3 regions of the Rahnella sp. CJA17(1/100) genome follow, and region 2 is predicted to be linked to each of the others. Evidence: predicted binding sites of a transcription regulator. Region 2 holds the regulator's gene; each other region holds the start of a gene.
The links. Region 2 encodes Fur, which represses iron uptake genes when iron is present. Its sites were predicted from a motif close to ATAATAATGAGAACNACTATCAA; they were not measured.

Region 1 (6,362 bases), on a different contig from region 2:
ATGCAGCGGATCGATGCCGGTCAGCGACGCGGCGATAACTTTGCCGGTTTCCAGTTCGTACTCTCCGCTGACTTCCTGACGCGATAAAGGCCGGGTGCAGGGAATGGCACCGGCAAAATAATCCGCGTGTGTGGTGCCGAGTGGCGGGATGGCGACGCCGGCCTGCGCCCATGACGTCGCATAGGTCGAATGGGTGTGCACGATACCGCCAAGCTGCGGGAAACGGGCGTAAAGTTCGAGATGCGTGGCGGTATCTGAAGAGGGTTTGTAATGCCCTTCCACGACGTCGCCTTGCAGGTTCAGCACGACCATATCGCTGACCTGCATTTTCTCGTATTCCACGCCGCTCGGTTTGATCACAACAATACCGCGCTCGCGATCAATACCGCTGACATTCCCCCACGTGAAGGTCACCAGACCAAAAGCGGGCAGCGCCATGTTGGCTTCAAATACGCGTTGTTTCAGTGCATCCGTCATCGGGTTTCCTCCATGTTAAGCCCGGCTTTCTGCATTTTATCGACCACCCAGGCGCGGGCGTTGCGCACTTCCTGCATCGGGTCGGCGGCAGTTTCGCTCCACATTTCGATCAGGTACGGCCCGCGATAACCGCTTTTTTGCAGCGTGGCAAAGCAACGCTCGAACTCCACCACGCCGCTGCCAAAGGGGACGTTTTTAAATACGCCGGGCTGCGTGTCTTTAACATGCACAGCGACGATATGCCCTGCGCCGCTTGCCAGTTCCATCTGCACGTCGTTATCCCATGCCGATAAATTGCCGATATCCGGATAAAGCTGGAACCACGGATTGTTCAGGTAATGACTGTAACCCAGCGCTTTGCTGATCGAATTCATCAGCGGGTAATCCATGATTTCCATCGCCAGCGTGACCTGCGCACGACTGGCCATTTCGACGGACTCCTGCAAGCCATCGCGAAAACGCTCGCGGGTATTTTCATTGGCCTGCTGGTAATACACGTCATAACCGGCAAGCTGGATCACGCGAATGCCGAGATCCTGCGCCAGCACGATGGCCTTGCGCATGATTTCCAGACCCTGATTGCGGGTTTCATCATCTTCTGCACCAAGCGGGAACCGCCGGTGTGCGCTCAGGCACATGGACGGAATGCGGATGCCGGTGCGTGATATTGCATCAACTACCCGCAAACGTTGCTCGCGTGACCAGTCCAGCCGCGCCAGCCGGTTGTCGGTTTCATCCACCGACATTTCAACGAAATCGAAGCCCAGCTCTTTCGCCAGTGTCAGGCGCATCAGCCAGTCTTCGCCCGCAGGCAGGGCTTTTTCATAGATACCGAGTGGAACGGCTTTATGCATCATCCGGTGTTCCTTAGCCCCAGAGCTGGCGAATGGATTTTTTGAACTGACGTGCTGCGTCAACCGGATCTTTGGCGTCGCGGATACTACGTCCGGCGATAAAGACGTGCACCGGAATGTCTTTAAATAGCGGCAAATCTTCCAGCGCCAGGCCGCCGGTAATGGTCACTTTAAAGCCCATGGCGGAAAGGCGTTTAATCGCCGAGATATCGGCATCGCTCCACGCCACCCCGGCGGCCTGCGCGTCGCGGCTGCGGTGATAAACCACCTGCCCGATGCCTGCGTCGTGCCATTCCTGCGCCTGTTCCCACGTCCAGTAACCGGTCAGCTCAATCTGCACGTCGCCGTTAAATTCTTTCGCCACTTCCAGCGCACCTTTGGTGGTGTTGATGTCGGCACAGCAAATCACCGTCACCCAGTCAGCATGGGCTTCGAAACACATGCGCGAGAGGATTTTTCCGGCATCGGCGATTTTGGCATCGGCCAGCACAATTTTTTCCGGATACAGCGCCTTAAGGTCACGCACCGCGCGCACACCTTCTGCGACACACAAAATAGTGCCGACTTCGATAATGTCGACTTCGCTGGCGATCAGACGCGTGGTTTTGTAAGCGTCGTCCATCGACTGGTTATCCAGCGCCACCTGCAACATCGGTAATGAATGAGACATAATATATTCCTTCTCTGCTAACGAATTAATGAACCGCCGTGGCGGAGGTCAGGTCGATCAGATCCAGCACCTGTTGCGCCGTGGTGCAGGCACGCAGGCGGTCAAAATTGGCTTCATCATCAAACAGGTTCACCACCTGCATGATGCCGATTTCCTGATGCGCATTGGCATCCACCGCCGCCAGCGTGATGAGGATATCCACCGGATCGTTATCTTCATGATTGAACACCAGCGGTTTTTTCAGCGTCACCAGCGCAAAACCGGTTTTCAGCACACCTTCTTCCGGACGGCCATGCGGCATGGCAAGCCCGGGCGCGATCACGAAATACGGCCCGAAACGTTCGACGCCGTCCAGAATCGCCTGGTAATAACGCGGCTCTACCACTCCGGCTTCCACCAGCATATCGACGCCAATTTTCACGGCGTCCTGCCAGGTTTCTGCTTCTGCGTTGAGGCGAATCGAGTTGTTTTCAGCCAGCGAATCTCGCAGTTTCATACATCGCTCCTTACTTTTTCAGGTCTGCGGAAAAGTGCGCGTTAATCACTTCCATCACTTTCGGACCGAAGTCCGCCGCCGACAGCATGTTGCGCACGCCGACCACGTATTTGTTGCCGCTGACGGTGATTTCATCCGCCACGTGCGTGGAGGCGACAATAATGTCAGCACCGCTCAGCTCGGATTTGTATTCCCCCACCGCGCAACTGTTCATGGTGTGATCCACGCCTTCCTGCGTCAGAAACTGGCCGATTTTCATCTTCATGATCATCGAACTGCCTTGCCCGCAACCGCATACCGCCAGAATTCGTACTGTCATGGGAACCTCTTTATTTTGTGAGAAGTTATTTGTGAGAAGTCATTAGTGAACAGTCATTAGTGAGAAACGGACTGATTAAGCGCCTGTTTTTCAGCATCTTCTTCGGCCCGCAATGCGCGACCCGCGAAGAACATGTAGAGCAGCACAATCACCGCAATGACGCCCATAAAGGCCATACCGATGCTGAAGAAGCCCTGCATCATTGGCGGTGCCAGAATCGACCAGTCTGCCATGCCCATCCAGGCGCTCAGGCCGGTGAGTTTGATGGCCCAGACGCAGCCGAAGATTTCGATCATCCCCATTACCAGACAGATTTTCAGCGCCGCGCGCCAGCCGCCGAAGTGATTGGCAAACACGCCGATGGTGGCGTTAGAGAAGAACATCGGGATAAAGCCGGGGATGATCATGATGGAAGAGCCCATGCCAAACAGAATGGCGACAGCAATCAGCTGGCCGATGGTGCCCCACATAAAGCCCCAGACCACGGCGTTCGGCGCAAAGCTGTAGATAGCCGCGCAGTCGATGGCCAGCACGGCACCGGGGATCAGGCGTTGGGAGATGCCGTTAAAGGCTTCGGTCAGTTCAGCAACGAACATACGCACGCCCTGAATAATGATGAAAATCGCCACTGCAAACATCAGACCGGTTTGCAGGATGTAAATCGTCCAGTGGGTTTTTCCGGCCATTTGCTGCAGGGTGTCGAGGCCGAAGGAACACAGAATGATGCCGAAGAACACGGTCATCACGATGGCGGTAGACACGATATTGTCATGGAAAATATTCAGCCAGCCCGGCAGTTTGAGATCTTCAACACTGTCTTCTTTCTTGCCGAGATACGGCGCGATTTTATAAGCGATCCACGAGGCAAATTGCTGCTGGTGACCAATCGAGAAGCCGCTGTTTTCGGTCACGGCCTGCGTCGGTTTGTACATCATGTTCGAGGTAATGCCCCAGTACAGCGATACCAGAATTGCGGTTGACCAGATGGTGGTCCACATCGGATAGCCCATGATGAAGAAGAACACCGCAATCAGCCCCGCCTGCTGGAACATGATATGGCCGGTGAGCATGATGGTGCGAATGCCGGTAATGCGGCGAAATACCACCATCAGGATATTCAGCGCTAGGGCGATCAGCACCGCGTAACCGACCCAGCTATAGGCCTCGCCCATGCGCTCCACCGTGGCCATCATTGAGGCATAGGTATCTGATATTGCACCGTTAATGCCATACACTTCTGAAAGTTTTGCCACCACCGGTTTGAAGGTACCGGTCAGAATGCCGGACCCCGCCTGCAGTAACATAAAGCCGATAATGGTTTTGATGGTGCCCTTGATAATCACCGTCGCGCTCTTCCTGAGCAGGATGTAACCGAGCATGGTCACAATACCCAGCAGCAACGGCGCGTTAGTCATTACCTGATTAAAAAATACGGTGAAGATGGTGTAGAGGAATTCCATAAGACTCTCCGTCTGACCTTGTTTGATCTCTTCAACGCACTTGAACATAACCGCTGCGCTAAAAAGTGAGGGACAAACGCACTCTAATGCTCACATCGAATCAAATAAAGATTCGCAATGATTATTTGTGAGCAGTCTCGCAAGATATCGTCATCGGCAGAATGAGCTAACAAACTAAATGACTCTGTTTTCATGATAAATATCAGCCATATACTACAAAAAAAAGCATGTGAAAACCGCCTGAAATCCTCCCATCCTTCTTTGTCACCCCCTGCTTAATGCTAAAAATCGCTCGTTTATAATCATTGTCATTATGAATTTTCGATGATAACTTCTCACAAACAAATCACATATAATCACCAAATGATTTATTGTGACTCTATTTCAAAGCCAACTCAGATGAGGGAATACTATGAGCAAAGTAGAAACAATCAGCCGCGAATCCTGGATCCTCAGCACTTTCCCGGAATGGGGCACCTGGTTAAACGAAGAGATCGAGCAGGAAAAGGTCGCGCCGGGCACCTTTGCCATGTGGTGGCTGGGCTGTACGGGGATCTGGCTGAAGTCTGAGGGCGGCGCGAATATTTGTGTCGATTTCTGGTGTGGCGTCGGCAAGCAAAATCACAGCAGCCCGCTGATGAAAACCGGCCACCAGATGCAGCGCATGGCCGGTGTAAAGAAGCTCCAGCCAAATCTGCGCACCACACCGTTTGTGCTCGATCCCTTTGCGATCAGGGAGATCGACGCGGTGTTATCCACCCACGATCATAACGATCATATCGATGTGAACGTGGCCGCCGCTGTCATGCAAAACTGTGCTGCTGACGTGCCCTTTATCGGCCCGCAAACCTGTGTGGATTTGTGGATGAGCTGGGGCGTGCCCGCCAGTCGTTGCATCGTGATGACGCCGGGCAAAGTGGTGAGGATCAAAGACGTGGAAATTCACGCACTGGATTCTTTCGACCGCACGGTGCTGATCACCCTGCCCGCAGACCAGAAAGCCGCAGGGGTATTGCCGGATATGATGGATCAGCGCGCGGTGAATTATTTGTTCAAAACGCCGGGCGGTAACCTGTATCACAGCGGCGATTCGCACTATTCCAACTACTACGCCAAACACGGTAACGAATATCAGATAGACGTGGCGCTCGGCTCTTATGGCGAAAACCCGCGTGGTGTGACCGATAAAATGACCAGCGTCGATATGCTGCGCATGGCGGAATCCCTCAACACCAAAGTCGTTATTCCGTTCCACCACGATATCTGGTCGAATTTCCAGGCCGATCCGCAGGAAATCCGCGTGCTGTGGGAGATGAAAAAAGATCGCCTGAAATACGGCTTCAAACCGTTTATCTGGCAGGTCGGCGGTAAATTCACGTATCCGGATGATAAGGATAATTTCGAATATCATTATCCGCGTGGCTTTGACGACTGCTTTACGACAGAGACTGATCTGCCATTCAAGTCTTTCTTATAAAGTATGTTATGAACAGGCGGAGGCAACAGACTCCGCTTTTTTATAAACCATGTAATTGCCATTACTGCTCGTTTATAATCACGCGGTAATCACCTATTTACCTGCGGAGCCACCATGACTGAGCCACAACGCCACAATGCTATTCTCGATCTGCTGCAACGTCAGGGGCAGATTTCCGTCGCTGATGTGATTGATCAGTTTGATATTTCACCCGCTACGGCGCGTCGTGACATCACCAAGCTCAACGAACTGGGCAAATTGCGGAAAGTGCGCAATGGCGCTGAAGCCGTGAATCAGCCACGCCAGAACTGGACACCGCTGAATATCCATCAGACGCACAATCTCAACGAGAAAATGCGTATCGCCAAAGCGGCATCCGAACTGTGCCAGCCGGGTGAAAGCGTGGTGATTAACTGCGGTTCGACGGCGTTTCTGCTCGGCCGTGAAATGTGCGGAAAAGATATTCAGGTCATTACCAATTATCTGCCGCTGGCCAATTATCTGATTGAACAGGAGCACGACAGCGTGGTGATCATGGGCGGTCAGTACAATAAAAGTCAGTCAATTACGCTGGCACCACAAGACGGCGATGCCAGCCTGTATGCCGGG
Region 2 (6,362 bases):
GGTGCACCGTTTCATCGATGCGGCCTGAGGTTTAACATCCTGGGGATAAATTGTGCAAAAAGTCTGCACAGCTTAAGAAGTTATCATGAAATCAGGGTAATCAGGCGTTGTGAACCCCTGGTGCGCCAGTGTATGATTGCGCGCTATAATTTTGCCGCCCCGTTTACTCACAGTGAGTCGCGGGAGGTGAATTGGGTCAGGGTTTCTTAGCCCGAAATGTGTGAAACGCTCGTCAGGAACCGGCTTGCGGTTTTCCGATGTAAAAACTTCCCTGGTTGTACCGCTACCTATGGCAAAAGAACAACTGGATCGCACGACGATTGATCTGTTCGCAGATGACCGTCGTCCGGGGCGTCCAAAAACAAATCCGCTATCCCGTGATGAACAGCTCAGGATCAATAAGCGCAACCAGTTACGCCGCGATAAAGCGAGCGGCCTGCGTCGTGTGGAGCTGAAAATGAATGCCGATGCTGTTGATATGCTCAATAAGCTGGCAGAAGAACGCAATATCAGTCGTAGCGAATTGATTGAAGAGATGCTGCTGTCGCATCTTAACGGTCATGAAGGCTGATTGAAAAGCGGGTAACCCTCTCAGGCTACCCGTTTGTTTTTTCTTACTTATTCCATATTAATTCACGTCTTCCTGCTCAGAACGTTTCCCAGTTTTCAGCACTTTTCGCCGAAAGCATGCTGGTATCCGGACGCAATAACGGTGCGGAAATTGACTTCGCCGGACGTGAACCGACGCTCGTCACGCTATCTTTAAGTTTGAACGTAGCAACGGCATTGTTCAGCAATGAAGCCTGCTCTTCCAGTGATACCGCAGCCTGCGACGCCTGTTCTACCAGCGCGGCGTTCTGCTGTGTGACGCTGTCCATTTCTGTGACGGCAACCGCCACCTGACTGATTCCTTTGCTTTGCTCATCGGATGCAGAGGCGATTTCCGCCATGATGTCAGTGACATGCGTAATTGAGCGCACCACTTCATTCATCGTCTGACCGGCGTTTTCAACCAATTTCGAACCGCTGTCGACGCGGGAAACCGATTCGCTGATAAGCTGCTCGATTTCTTTCGCCGCCTGCGCACTGCGTTGTGCAAGATTGCGCACTTCGCTGGCAACCACTGCAAAACCGCGCCCCTGCTCGCCCGCACGTGCCGCTTCGACGGCAGCATTCAGCGCCAGAATGTTGGTCTGGAAAGCGATGCTGTTAATCACAGAAGTGATTTCAGCAATTTTCTTCGAGCTGCCGGAGATATCTTTCATGGTGCTGACCACGTCTGCCACGATGTTGCCGCCCTTCTGCGCGGTGGTGGAAGCCTCCATCACCAGCTGGCTGGCGTGATGCGCGTTATCGGCATTGTGTTTAACGGTAGCCGTCAGTTCTTCCATGCTGGCAGCGGTTTCTTCCAGCGCCGACGCCTGTTCTTCCGTACGGGAAGACAAATCGTTGTTCCCGGCTGAAATTTCTGACGCGCCCTGATAGATGTGATTGGTGCAGTTGCGGATGGTCTGAACGGTATTGACCAGGCTCAACTGCATCTCGTTCAGCAACGGAATCAGCTTACCGGCGCAGTTTTTACCGAATTCTTCCAGATAAAACGTCAGATCGCCGCTGGCGATCACCGCGAAGTGACCGCGGATTTTATCCAGCGGCTTCACCAGCGCCATCACCAGATAACGGTCAGTCAGCAATAAAATCACCAGCCCGATACCAAATGCCGTCAGCAGAATCACTTTGCTAAATGACGTCAGATGGGTGGATTGCCGTTGTGCCGCATCAAAATCGACAGCGATCTGACCGCTGACTTTCTCCATCGATGAGCCAAAGCTGCGGCTCAGTGCAGGTACGGTGGAATTGGCTAGCTGGTTATAGGACTCCGTATTTTTGCTGCGGGCTGCGTCGAACAATGGCGTGACGCCCTGCGTGATCAGATTTTCCCAACTGGTGATTAATTCCTGCACGGAGGAATCTTCCAGCCCCGGATGCGGTGCCGCTTTAAAACTGGCCAGAGCCTGCGTCAGCCCACTGAGTGATTGTTTGGCGGTATCAAAAATTTCCGGACCTTTTGACGGATCGGCCTGAAGCTGTGCCACGGCGCGGCTCAGGCGCGTCACGGTACGAAAATACTGATCATTTCCTTTATTGATCAGCGCCATATTGTTGACCAGCTCGGTACTATTTTTGGTATTTTGGGTCAGTGTGTCCAGTGAGGTGACGGTGTAAAGGGAAACACCTGCCCACATGACGCAAAAGATGCCAAGAATGGTTAATAAAGCGGCCCTGATGGTGATATTTTTTAAAAACTGCACGATATGCCTCTCTCGAAACATGTCTGTTTCTGGCCTGAGGATTGACGGGGATGCGGAGAATCAAGACAGGTAACCAGCAGGCAAGTGCCCCAGGACATGTTTGAACACCTCTCCGGGCATCGATTTCTTTATTATGTTGAGATTGCTCCCGAATCATCTATCGGCGGAATGTTCTCGAAATTTAGTATTGTGACGACTTATTTCTCAAACTTGCTTTTGACCTTATTAAGCCTGAGGTTAATTCGCCGCGGGTGAAAGCACACAAAGGCGATAACACTTAAAAATATTGCCCGATAAACTTATTTCCCAGTTAAGAAGGCGAGCAGAAGCATATTCTCCGCCGCACGAGTTTGCTATCATCTGCATTATTATTGCCTGCGTTGCAGAGCACTTCATTGAGAACAAGAGGTTAGGTAATCTTATGGCCGTTGTAGGTATCTTCTTTGGATCCGATACAGGTAACACCGAAAACATCGCAAAAATGATCCAGAAGCAATTGGGTAAAGATGTTGCAGAGGTGCATGACATTGCGAAGAGCAGCAAAGAGGATCTGGAAAAATTCGATATTTTGCTTATCGGCATTCCAACCTGGTATTACGGTGAAGCGCAGTGTGACTGGGACGACTTTTTCCCAACGCTGGAAGAGATAGATTTCGAAGGTAAGCTGGTGGCACTGTTTGGTTGCGGTGACCAGGAAGACTACGCCGAATATTTCTGCGATGCGCTGGGCACCGTGCGCGATATCATTGAGCCACGCGGCGCAGTGATTGTCGGACATTGGCCTACCGAAGGTTACCACTTTGAAGCATCTAAAGGCCTGGCGGATGATAAGCACTTCATAGGACTGGCAATTGACGAAGATCGTCAGCCCGAACTGACCAGCGAACGTGTTGATGCCTGGGTGAAACAGATCACAGAAGAACTTAGCCTTTCTGAAATTATTGGCTAAAAACCCTGTTGGCCCTGAGGATTTATTCTACAATTGAAGGGCCAAACTATTACTGAAATTAACAATTTAACTGCTACAAAATTGTAACTTTCGGTCGTATCAAGGTACACTGAGTTCCTCTGTTTTTTCTATTGATCAAGTCGTTGCATTCCAAATGTGACCGGCAATTTGTGATCTTTATTAACAGGCTGTCGTTGACGAGAATTGGCACATTGCGTTAAACGAAGAGACTAAACGAATAATTTTGTGCCGCCGATGCCACAGGCTGCATGCCTCAACTTGATTAGCACATAGTAACAGGACTGAATCCGCATGACTGACAACAACACCGCACTGAAGAAAGCCGGCTTAAAAGTCACGCTTCCGCGCCTCAAAATCCTGGAAGTGCTGCAAGCGCCGGAAGGTCATCACGTTAGTGCGGAAGATCTTTACAAGCAACTGATTGATATGGGTGAAGAAATTGGCCTGGCGACGGTTTACCGCGTTCTGAACCAGTTTGACGACGCCGGTATTGTCACCCGTCATAACTTCGAAGGCGGCAAGTCCGTATTCGAACTGACCCAGCAACATCACCACGACCACCTGATCTGTCTGGATTGCGGTCGTGTGATCGAATTCCGTGACGAATATATTGAAGGTCGTCAGCGTGAGATTGCTAAGAAACACGGTATCAAGCTCACCAACCACAGCCTGTATTTGTACGGTCACTGTGAAGCAGGCGATTGCCGCGAAGATGACTCTTTGCACAACGATAAACCTGCGCAGTAATCTGCACAGGCTTTGACTAAATTAACCGCTGAAAAGCGGTTTTTTTATGTCTGATATCGATGCAGATTGAGCCCGGATAGCAGGCATAAAAAACCCCGGCAAGCCGGGGCATGTTTCGCTGCTGAGATTCACGGCTTAGGTGAATTGTTCGTTTTTATTTCCTGCCATATTTTCCCGCAATCAGCAGCATATGCCTGACCGTCGCCAGTTTTACGCGCCGTCAGACATCGCTGGTAATCCACCACGCGCACCGTCTCCTGTTCTGCAAATTGCTGGTGGGCTTTTTCCTGTTTCAGTTTATTCAGTAACACCTCGCAGGATGCCAGTTTGTCCGGATTGCCTTCTGACGTATTGATACAGGCACGGTAATCTTCCCGCGTTTGGGATATTTGTGCCTGATCGGCGGTAGGTGCACAACCAGCCAGAAGCACGGACGACATCACAATCATCAGTAATTTATTCATCGACATAACGACCTCAGAAAATAGTGAATGGAGCGATGACAATGAATTTCACGTCTTTTTCATCCTGGAATATGTTGCCGTACCCGCCACTCCAGCTAGGAAGATCAGAGTGGTTGTCGTACTGGGTGTAATGCAGTTTGAACAACGTCCCTTTCGCGCGACCTTCCTGAATGGTGTACAGCGCATCCAGACTCCAGGCGCTTTCTTTCAGGCGCTGGCTCTGGTCGTAAGCGGCGTTGGTGCTCGGTTTGGCATCCCACGCATAGACGTACGAACCACCTACCGCTAAGCCCGGTAAATCCCATTTCGCCAGATCATAAAGCACGCCGGCATACACGGCTTTCTCACCGTTGGCGTTGAAGTCAGAACGGTTATCCCACCACACGTCAAGACGACCGTTTGAAGAGGAATAGGTCGGGGTCATACGTTGCAGGAAGTAACCCTGATTCCCTTCCGCTTTCACCATCGTCCCTTCCAGACGCCAGTTAAACTGCCCGGTGGTATAGCCGAAAGTCAGCGCCTGCAGCCATGCCAGACCGTCATACAGACTGTTCGGATCATTCTTGTCACTGATGCGGTCTTCTGCGCCATAGAACTGATAGCTGGTGGTCAGCGGATTACCCAGCAGATCCATTTTGTACGAGGCTTTAGCAAAATACTGATCGACATAACTTTCAGCCTGGCCAAATGCGCCTTCCAGTACGAAGTCATTTTTAAAATCATATTTCGCACCGAGCGAATGAATATAAGAAACGCCGGTTTTCTTGTCATTCTGGCGGAAATCATCCATTTCCAGATGCCACGGCGATTTATATTCATCAGCCCACATATAGGAGAAACTCAGTTCACCCGGGTCACCGAAATCGTGTTTATAACCGGCTTCCGCACCGCGATACGTACCCGGCATAAAGCTCCAGTGCGGTGCGATCAGCGTCTGTCCGGTAGGCTGAATATACCCTGCGTGCCCCCAGAATCCGCCGTATTTGAATTTACCGGCTGCCTTATAAAGACTGACCCCACTTTTATCCCCGGAATAATCTTCGTCGTAGGCGCGGTTGCTGTTGGAAAAGGCGATTTCGTTGGGATGGCCGCTCTCGCTGCTCTCGGCCATTTCAATCGCCGTAAAGGCTGCGATATCAATACCAAACATGTCCCAGGCATAGCCGGAAGAAAAATCGAGGTTCAGGTTAGCGGTAGAATGCGAAAGGTTGGTTGTATAGTCTTTGTAGTGGTCACTCGCCGGATCCATGTCCTTGCGGTCACGTTCACGCTGCCAGTAGTACACACCGCCGGTCAGTGTGGAATCATCAATAAAACCGGCTGCTTTGGTCTCTTGTGAAAACATCATTCCGCCACCCAGTAAGGTGCCGGCGAGAGAATACATGGCAGGTTTCAGGTAAGCCGATCCCCTGCCCCTGTTACGGTGCTTGTGCATAGAGATTCCTCATGTTGACTAAAAAAACGAGCAAAACCCAAACGGGTATAAAAAGCGGTCGCCAGAGGCGTAACCGGTTAAATCAACATCAAGAGTATTTTTCGCGACACGAATTATCAATGAGTAATTAATCATTAATTATCGAAATATGACAAAGTGCACATAAAGATGAAAAAGTATTACAGAGGTATGCAGGAAAGGATTAAAGCAGTGGGCTACAATAATACATAATTAAAACAGATGATTAAACAAAATCATCTTACAATTTAAACGTTTCAGCAATATGAACGGCTGTGGCACAACGTTTTAAAAGTAAGCATAGGAAATACATTAATTCGCGACGAAAAACAAAAGGCATCTCTGACAAGAATAACAGGCGAAAAAAAACGCAGCCTGAACTGCGTTTTTGTTACCTCATACTGAGGGCTTACGCG
Region 3 (6,362 bases), on a different contig from region 2:
AGTGGGCAAACAGTTCGACGTTACCCGTGAACGTATCCGTCAGATCGAAGCGAAAGCGTTGCGTAAACTGCGCCACCCAAGCCGCTCCGAAGTGCTGCGCAGCTTCTTGGACGATTAATCGTTCTCTGGTTGTCAGTCACGAACAGAAAAGCCCCGGCAGAAATGCCGGGGCTTTTTTATTACTGGTTTTCTAAACTGACATTAACCCAGGCAGTATTATCCGGTAATGGAATAAGCCCGCTGCTGGCCCCGGTAATACCAAATACTTTCGAGGCCGGCGAATCAGCATGCAATTCCAGATAAAACGTCTGAGCAAAACTGAGTAAAACTTCCGTACTGTCTGCTGACTCGCAGGCATCAATATAAACGTTACCCGTATAACCCGGTGGGAAAATACTTTTCACGTTTAAATAAAGCGTATCACCATTAACATAAAAGGCCTGGGCTTTATCACCGATGACCGGCCGGTCATTATCCCCCTGAAAAGCACCGTGGGAGATAATAAACAGATTTTCATTCTGTTCCAGTAACCGCAACTCAGAATGAAATATTTTATAGCTCGATTTAAAAACAGACTGGTACTTTGCCATTGAAGCACTGGCAATTTGTTCCAGTTCCGGATCATCAGTACAGACGATAAGAATCATAATATTACTCCGTAAGTAAATTAAACTGATGACTCAGCCAACAGACCAGGTGTTATCATTTTTCAGCTGAACGCTCAGGTTGTAAGTATTCGGCGCAAACTCAAGCTGCTGCTTATTGGTGATCTGACCAATATCAAGCACCTGACCCGGCGTATAATTACCAAAAGTGATCCAATAAGTTGGATGCGGTGTGAAGGTCAGGTTGATGTTCGGCTGTGCCTGAACAACAAAGGTACCCGCCCCCGACATACCGACCCCGACAGAGGCCTGATTCAGCGGTAAACTGCTGTCGTTCGTGACATACAACGTACCGTTCTTTCCGCCGGTGGTCTGTTGTTCGAATTCAAACGCCCCCTCGGAATAGCTCAGCGTCACCTGATTATTGTTCGTCAGGCTGGCAGGAAGGGTTTGAGAGGCATCGAATTTCACACCGGGGATCAGCACACCGGTTTCATCCCAAACAAAACTGTAATCAATTCCCCAGTCAAACTGCACTTTGGTTTTTGGATGTGCCACTTTGGAGAACCACGCCAGTGACATCACTTTGGGATCGGTGATATCCGGAGAGGTTTGATAAATACAAATTGCACCGGTATTTACAGAGTTATTTGCTACAGTGACAGAATATTGAGTCATAATATTTACCTTTTATATTAAAATGAATGAGAAAATAATTGTGTGTAGTCTTTGCCTTCTCTTAACTTCCTCGACCTCCTTTACAGACACGCGTTACGTGATTTAATTAGCCGAATACTTCTCATCGTAATACCAAAAGTTTGTGTGAGTAGTTTTGCCGGAATATCTTCTTTCATCGCCACTTGCATTGCTGCCCGGCGAATAGCGATAAACACCCCCCAGTTGGATGGCGTATCCAGATATCCAGAAGAATCAATTTTTTTATAAATTCTGTTATATTTATTTTGCGGGATATTAATCCCGTAGATCTGATAAAACTTCTCTGCCTCTTTGGGCATGTATATTTTTCTCCCTCCATGGAGATGAATAAAATGAAATAATCCGGCGAAACCACCATGTTCAGCAAATTCCGATGCTATCCAGGGCATCACCGACATGATGCAGACGCTGTTTTTTTCACAAAAGCTGATTAATCTTGTTTCTCTTTCTGAATGCCGGAGCGGTAGTCCTGAAAATAGTTCGAACCATTCCTCCAGATTTTCCTGTCTTTCTTCGGTTTCAACATTAGCCATATCTCCTGCTCCTGAAGAATCAAACTGCCTGACTACTTTGCTGCTCACCCCGAATGAGGCGATGGAATAAGTTTTAGTTCAGTTGAGCGCATTCACACGGGGGAAGCATTCCTCTTACATTAAATATGCAAATGTATTCAGGTGGGGTTCAGAGAGTATAAAGCTGCTTTAATAGCGAAATAATTTGGTAAATCAACCAAAACCAAGACGATTATTAATAAAATAATCATCCTGGCGAGATTTTATATCAGATGGAATAATAAGAGGAGGTGACGGGATTATGCTGTGTTTTCTAATGATAAGAATAGTTCACGGTATGCGGATACCAGTTCATCCAGCGTCGCCCGGTTCAGGCCGCTTGGGTTAGGCAGCACCCAAACTTCCGTGTCACCGATTTTCAACGCCTGACGTCCCCAGTTCACCTTACTGACGCCAAACGCTTTACTGAATGCCTGTTTGCCTAAAACAGCCAGCGCACGCGGCTGATAGTATTCAATTTTTGCCATCAACGCTGCGCCCCCTTCGCGCAACTCATCGCGAACCAGCTCCGTTGCCTCAACGGTCGGACGTTCCACCAGCATGGTGATCCCGCAATCTGTATCCAGCAAATGCTGTTCTTCTTCAGGCTTAAGTAAACGCCCGGTAAAACCCGCCTGATAGATAACCTTCCAGAAGCGGTTATTGGCATTAGCGAAATGGAAACCATGATGAGCAGTGGATAAGCCAGGATTGATGCCGCAAAACACGACAGAAAGATCCCGGGCGATAATATCTGTAATCATTATTATCCCTTAAGATGTATTTACCTGAGTTATAGGTAAAAAACGCAGTGAACACAACAGACTAAAACTGTGCACAAAACGCGCATACAAACCGAAGACATATAGACCTGTAAGCAGAGTTTACCGTATAATCCCGCACCTCGGCCCTTTAGCTCAGTTGGTTAGAGCACGCGACTCATAATCGCTTGGTCGCTGGTTCAAGTCCAGCAAGGGCCACCAAATTTTAGTTTGAGATTCAAACGATTAAGCCACTTCATACGGAGTGGCTTTTTTGTTGCGTGAATACCTGTCTTCCCCTGACTTTTACACGGATTGAGCCTCTCTCGTCATTGACCCCATTCGCCCTGCATATAATAATGATAACCATTAACATTAAAAATTCAGGAATGGATCCAATGACAAGGGCTGGTTTTCGCCGTTTTTCAGGGATGGTTGCGCTGTTGTTATCGCTGCTTGTCGCCACGCAGGCTTTCGCAGAAGGCTGGCCACGGCAAGTTATGACCTCAAAGGGAAGCATCACATTACAACAGCCGCCGCAGCGGATTGTCTCCACCAGCGTCACCGTCACCGGCACATTGCTGGCGATTAATGCGCCGGTCATCGCCAGCGGAGCGACTGCGCCCAATAATCGGGTTTCCGATGCTCAGGGCTTTTTCCGCCAGTGGGGCGATGTCGCGAAACAACGCGGTGTGCAGCGGCTTTATATCGGCGAACCGAATGCTGAAGCCATTGCCGGACAGGCACCGGATCTCATCATTATTGCCGCCACAGGCGGGGATTCCGCACTGAAACTCTATGATCAGCTGTCGGCCATTGCGCCGGTCATGGTGGTCAATTACGACGATAAAAGCTGGCAGGAACTCGCCACCGAATTAGGCCGGGCGACGGGTAAAGAAACCGATGCCTCCAAGGTTATCGCGCAGTTTTCAGCCCGTGAAGACAGTCTGAAAAAAGCGATACATTTGCCACCGCAGCCGGTGTCCGCGCTGGTTTATGGATCAGATGGCAAAAGCGCCAATCTGTGGACGCCCGCGTCACCGCAAGGTCAGTTGCTCCGGCAGTTAGGATTCACTCTCGCGCCGGTTCCGCTGAATTTCGCCGCCAGTTACAGTCAGGGCAAACGCCATGACATCATCCAGCTTGCCGGTGAGAAAATGCCGGAGGCGATGAACGGCCAGACGCTGCTGTTATTTTCCGCCAGTCAGCCTGATGCACAACGGCTGCTGACCAATCCTTTTCTGGCGAAGTTACCTGCCGTGCAGGCCGGGCACGTGTATGCCATGGGTGACGACACGTTCAGGCTCGATTATTACAGCGCCAGCAACATGTTGAATCAGCTTGAAAAACTGTTCGTAACTCACTGATGTCCCGCTCAATAAAAAATCTCACAGCGCTGTTGGTTGCCTTGTTTTTGCTCTGCCTGATGATGGCGCTGAGTCTGGTGCTGGGCGAGAAATCGCTGTCGTCCGGCACCGTGATGTCAGCGCTTAACGGCCAGTGCACAGGGGCGGACTGTGTGATTGTCACCGATGCCCGTGTGCCGCGCACGCTGGCCGGTTTGCTGGCGGGGATGGCGCTCGGATTATCCGGCGCACTGATGCAAATCCTCACCCGCAATCCGCTGGCTGATCCCGGTATTCTTGGCGTTAATGCGGGTGCGGCTTTCGCGGTGGTTATCGGTATCGCCTTTTTTGGCGCAACGGATGTCAGCCACTATTTGTGGTTCGCGTTTGCCGGTGCCTTGCTGGCAACATTGCTGGTCGCCATGATCGGCGCGCTGGGACGCGGAAAGCTGGATCCGGTACGCCTGACCCTGGCGGGCGTCGCGCTCGGCGCTGTGCTGGAAGGCATGTCTGCGGGGATTTCCCTGCTCAACCCGACCGTCTACGATCAGTTGCGATTCTGGCAGGCTGGCTCGCTGGATATCCGCAATATTACCGTGATTAAAACCATCACACCGCCGGTGACTTTTGCGGTTGCCCTGAGCTTACTGATGACCCGTTCCCTGAATAATCTGTCGATGGGCAACGAACTGGCGACGGCACTCGGCACCAAAATCGCCACCACGCAGTTGCTGGGATTACTGGCGATTACGTTGTTGTGCGGCAGCGCCACAGCGGCTGTCGGCCCCATCGCCTTTGTCGGCCTGATGGTGCCGCATATGGCGCGCTGGATCTGTCGTGCGGATCCGCGCTGGATGCTGCCGTGGACGCTGGTGTTAACCCCGACGCTGTTGCTGGCAGCCGATATCGCCGGGCGTTTTCTGGTGACCGGAGAATTGCGGGTTTCCGTGGTGGTCGCCTTTATCGGCGCGCCGGTGCTTATTTTCCTGGTACGCCGTCCCGGTGGATTACACAGAGGTTAACCATGAGCCAGACTCTTACAGAACCTCGCCCGCTGAAAAAACCTTTGCTGCTGTCGCGCCCCTTTCTGACCGCCTGCGGACTGGTGTTATGCCTGATCCTGCTGGCGGTTTACGCGCTGGGTAGCGGGACACTGGCACTGACGCCGTCGCAGGTTGTCGGCGCCCTGCTCGGCGACGGGCCGAAAAACCTGAGCATTATTGTCACGCAATGGCGTCTGCCGCGCGTGGTGATGGCGATGGTTCTCGGTGCCGCACTCGGCATCAGCGGCGCGATTTTTCAGTCGCTGCTGCGCAATCCATTGGGAAGTCCGGACGTTATCGGTTTTAACACCGGCGCGTATACCGGCGTTCTGCTGATTATCGTGTTGTTCAATGGCGCTGCGGGCGACCTTCTCCCCGGCGCGATGGCAGGCGGCGTCGTGACCGCACTGGTGGTATACGCCCTGGCGTGGCGTCAGGGCATCGAAACGTTCCGCCTGATTATCGTCGGTATCGGCGTACGGGCGCTGCTGATTGCGGTCAATACCTGGCTGATTATTCACGCCTCGCTGGAATCGGCGCTGACGGCTGGCTTGTGGAATGCTGGTTCGCTCAATGGCATAACATGGGAGAAAAGCCTGCCGGCGACCGGGATGATTATCGTCGCCTGCATGCTGGCGCGTTGCTTATCCGCTCCGATGCGGTTGCTCGAAATGGGCGATAATGCCGCCTGTGCGCTGGGCGTACCGGTAGCGCGTTCACGTTTATTGCTGATGCTGGCGGGCGTGGCGTTGACCGCCGCGGCCACCGCGCTGGCCGGGCCAATTTCCTTTATTGCGCTGGTGTCACCGCAAATTTCGCGTCGTCTTTGCGCCAGCCAGCAGCACGCTTTATTTTTCGCGGCGCTGACCGGCGCGCTGCTGTTGCTCGCCGCCGATGTCACTGCACAACGGCTGTTCACGCCCTATCAGTTACCCGTAGGCGTGCTGACCGTCAGTCTGGGCGGCATTTATCTGATTGGGTTGCTGATCCGGGAGTCGCGACGCTCATGAATACTGAACACTCTTCCCCTTTGTACGCGAAAGATCTGACGCTGGGTTACGATAAAAAAATCGTCGCCCGCGAACTCTCCGTCTCTATCCCTCAGGGAAAACTCACCGTGATTATCGGGCCGAATGCCTGCGGTAAATCCACATTATTGCGCACGCTCAGCCGCCTGATGCCGCCGCAATCCGGCACGGTATTTCTCGACGGTAAGCTGATTGGCGATTACGGCACCCGGGACGTGGCGAAACGCCTCGGCCTGCTGCCGCAAAGCTCAACGGCACCGGGCGATATCAGTGTGGCGGATCTGGTGGCCCGCGGGCGTTACCCGCATCAA

Region 1: a site for Fur is predicted at 4,572-4,594, ahead of ulaG (L-ascorbate 6-phosphate lactonase). Genes of this name have one in related genera too.
Region 3: a site for Fur is predicted at 2,988-3,010, ahead of fepB (Fe2+-enterobactin ABC transporter substrate-binding protein). Genes of this name have one in related genera too.

The regions. Positions count from the first base shown of each region.
Region 1 covers NZ_CAWOJA010000003.1:53,421-59,782, reverse strand. The annotation lists gene AACU55_RS01990 (L-ribulose-5-phosphate 4-epimerase) at 1-477, opposite strand, end outside; gene AACU55_RS01985 (L-ribulose-5-phosphate 3-epimerase) at 474-1,334, opposite strand; gene AACU55_RS01980 (3-keto-L-gulonate-6-phosphate decarboxylase UlaD) at 1,345-2,001, opposite strand; gene ulaC (PTS ascorbate transporter subunit IIA) at 2,027-2,497, opposite strand; gene ulaB (PTS ascorbate transporter subunit IIB) at 2,508-2,816, opposite strand; gene ulaA (PTS ascorbate transporter subunit IIC) at 2,873-4,276, opposite strand; gene ulaG (L-ascorbate 6-phosphate lactonase) at 4,689-5,753, shown strand; gene ulaR (HTH-type transcriptional regulator UlaR) at 5,868-6,362, shown strand, end outside.
Region 2 covers NZ_CAWOJA010000044.1:18,750-25,111, reverse strand. The annotation lists gene ybfF (esterase) at 1-28, shown strand, start outside; gene ybfE (LexA regulated protein) at 290-571, shown strand; gene AACU55_RS16925 (methyl-accepting chemotaxis protein) at 648-2,312, opposite strand; gene fldA (flavodoxin FldA) at 2,734-3,261, shown strand; gene fur (ferric iron uptake transcriptional regulator) at 3,574-4,029, shown strand; gene chiQ (ChiQ/YbfN family lipoprotein) at 4,158-4,493, opposite strand; gene chiP (chitoporin ChiP) at 4,507-5,877, opposite strand; gene glnS (glutamine--tRNA ligase) at 6,356-6,362, opposite strand, start outside.
Region 3 covers NZ_CAWOJA010000093.1:135,043-141,404, forward strand. The annotation lists gene rpoD (RNA polymerase sigma factor RpoD) at 1-118, shown strand, start outside; gene AACU55_RS25290 (hypothetical protein) at 180-647, opposite strand; gene AACU55_RS25295 (hypothetical protein) at 681-1,283, opposite strand; gene AACU55_RS25300 (hypothetical protein) at 1,364-1,855, opposite strand; gene mug (G/U mismatch-specific DNA glycosylase) at 2,134-2,637, opposite strand; tRNA gene AACU55_RS25310 (tRNA-Ile) at 2,780-2,856, shown strand; gene fepB (Fe2+-enterobactin ABC transporter substrate-binding protein) at 3,033-4,001, shown strand; gene fepD (Fe(3+)-siderophore ABC transporter permease) at 4,001-5,002, shown strand; gene fepG (iron-enterobactin ABC transporter permease) at 5,005-6,033, shown strand; gene AACU55_RS25330 (ATP-binding cassette domain-containing protein) at 6,030-6,362, shown strand, end outside.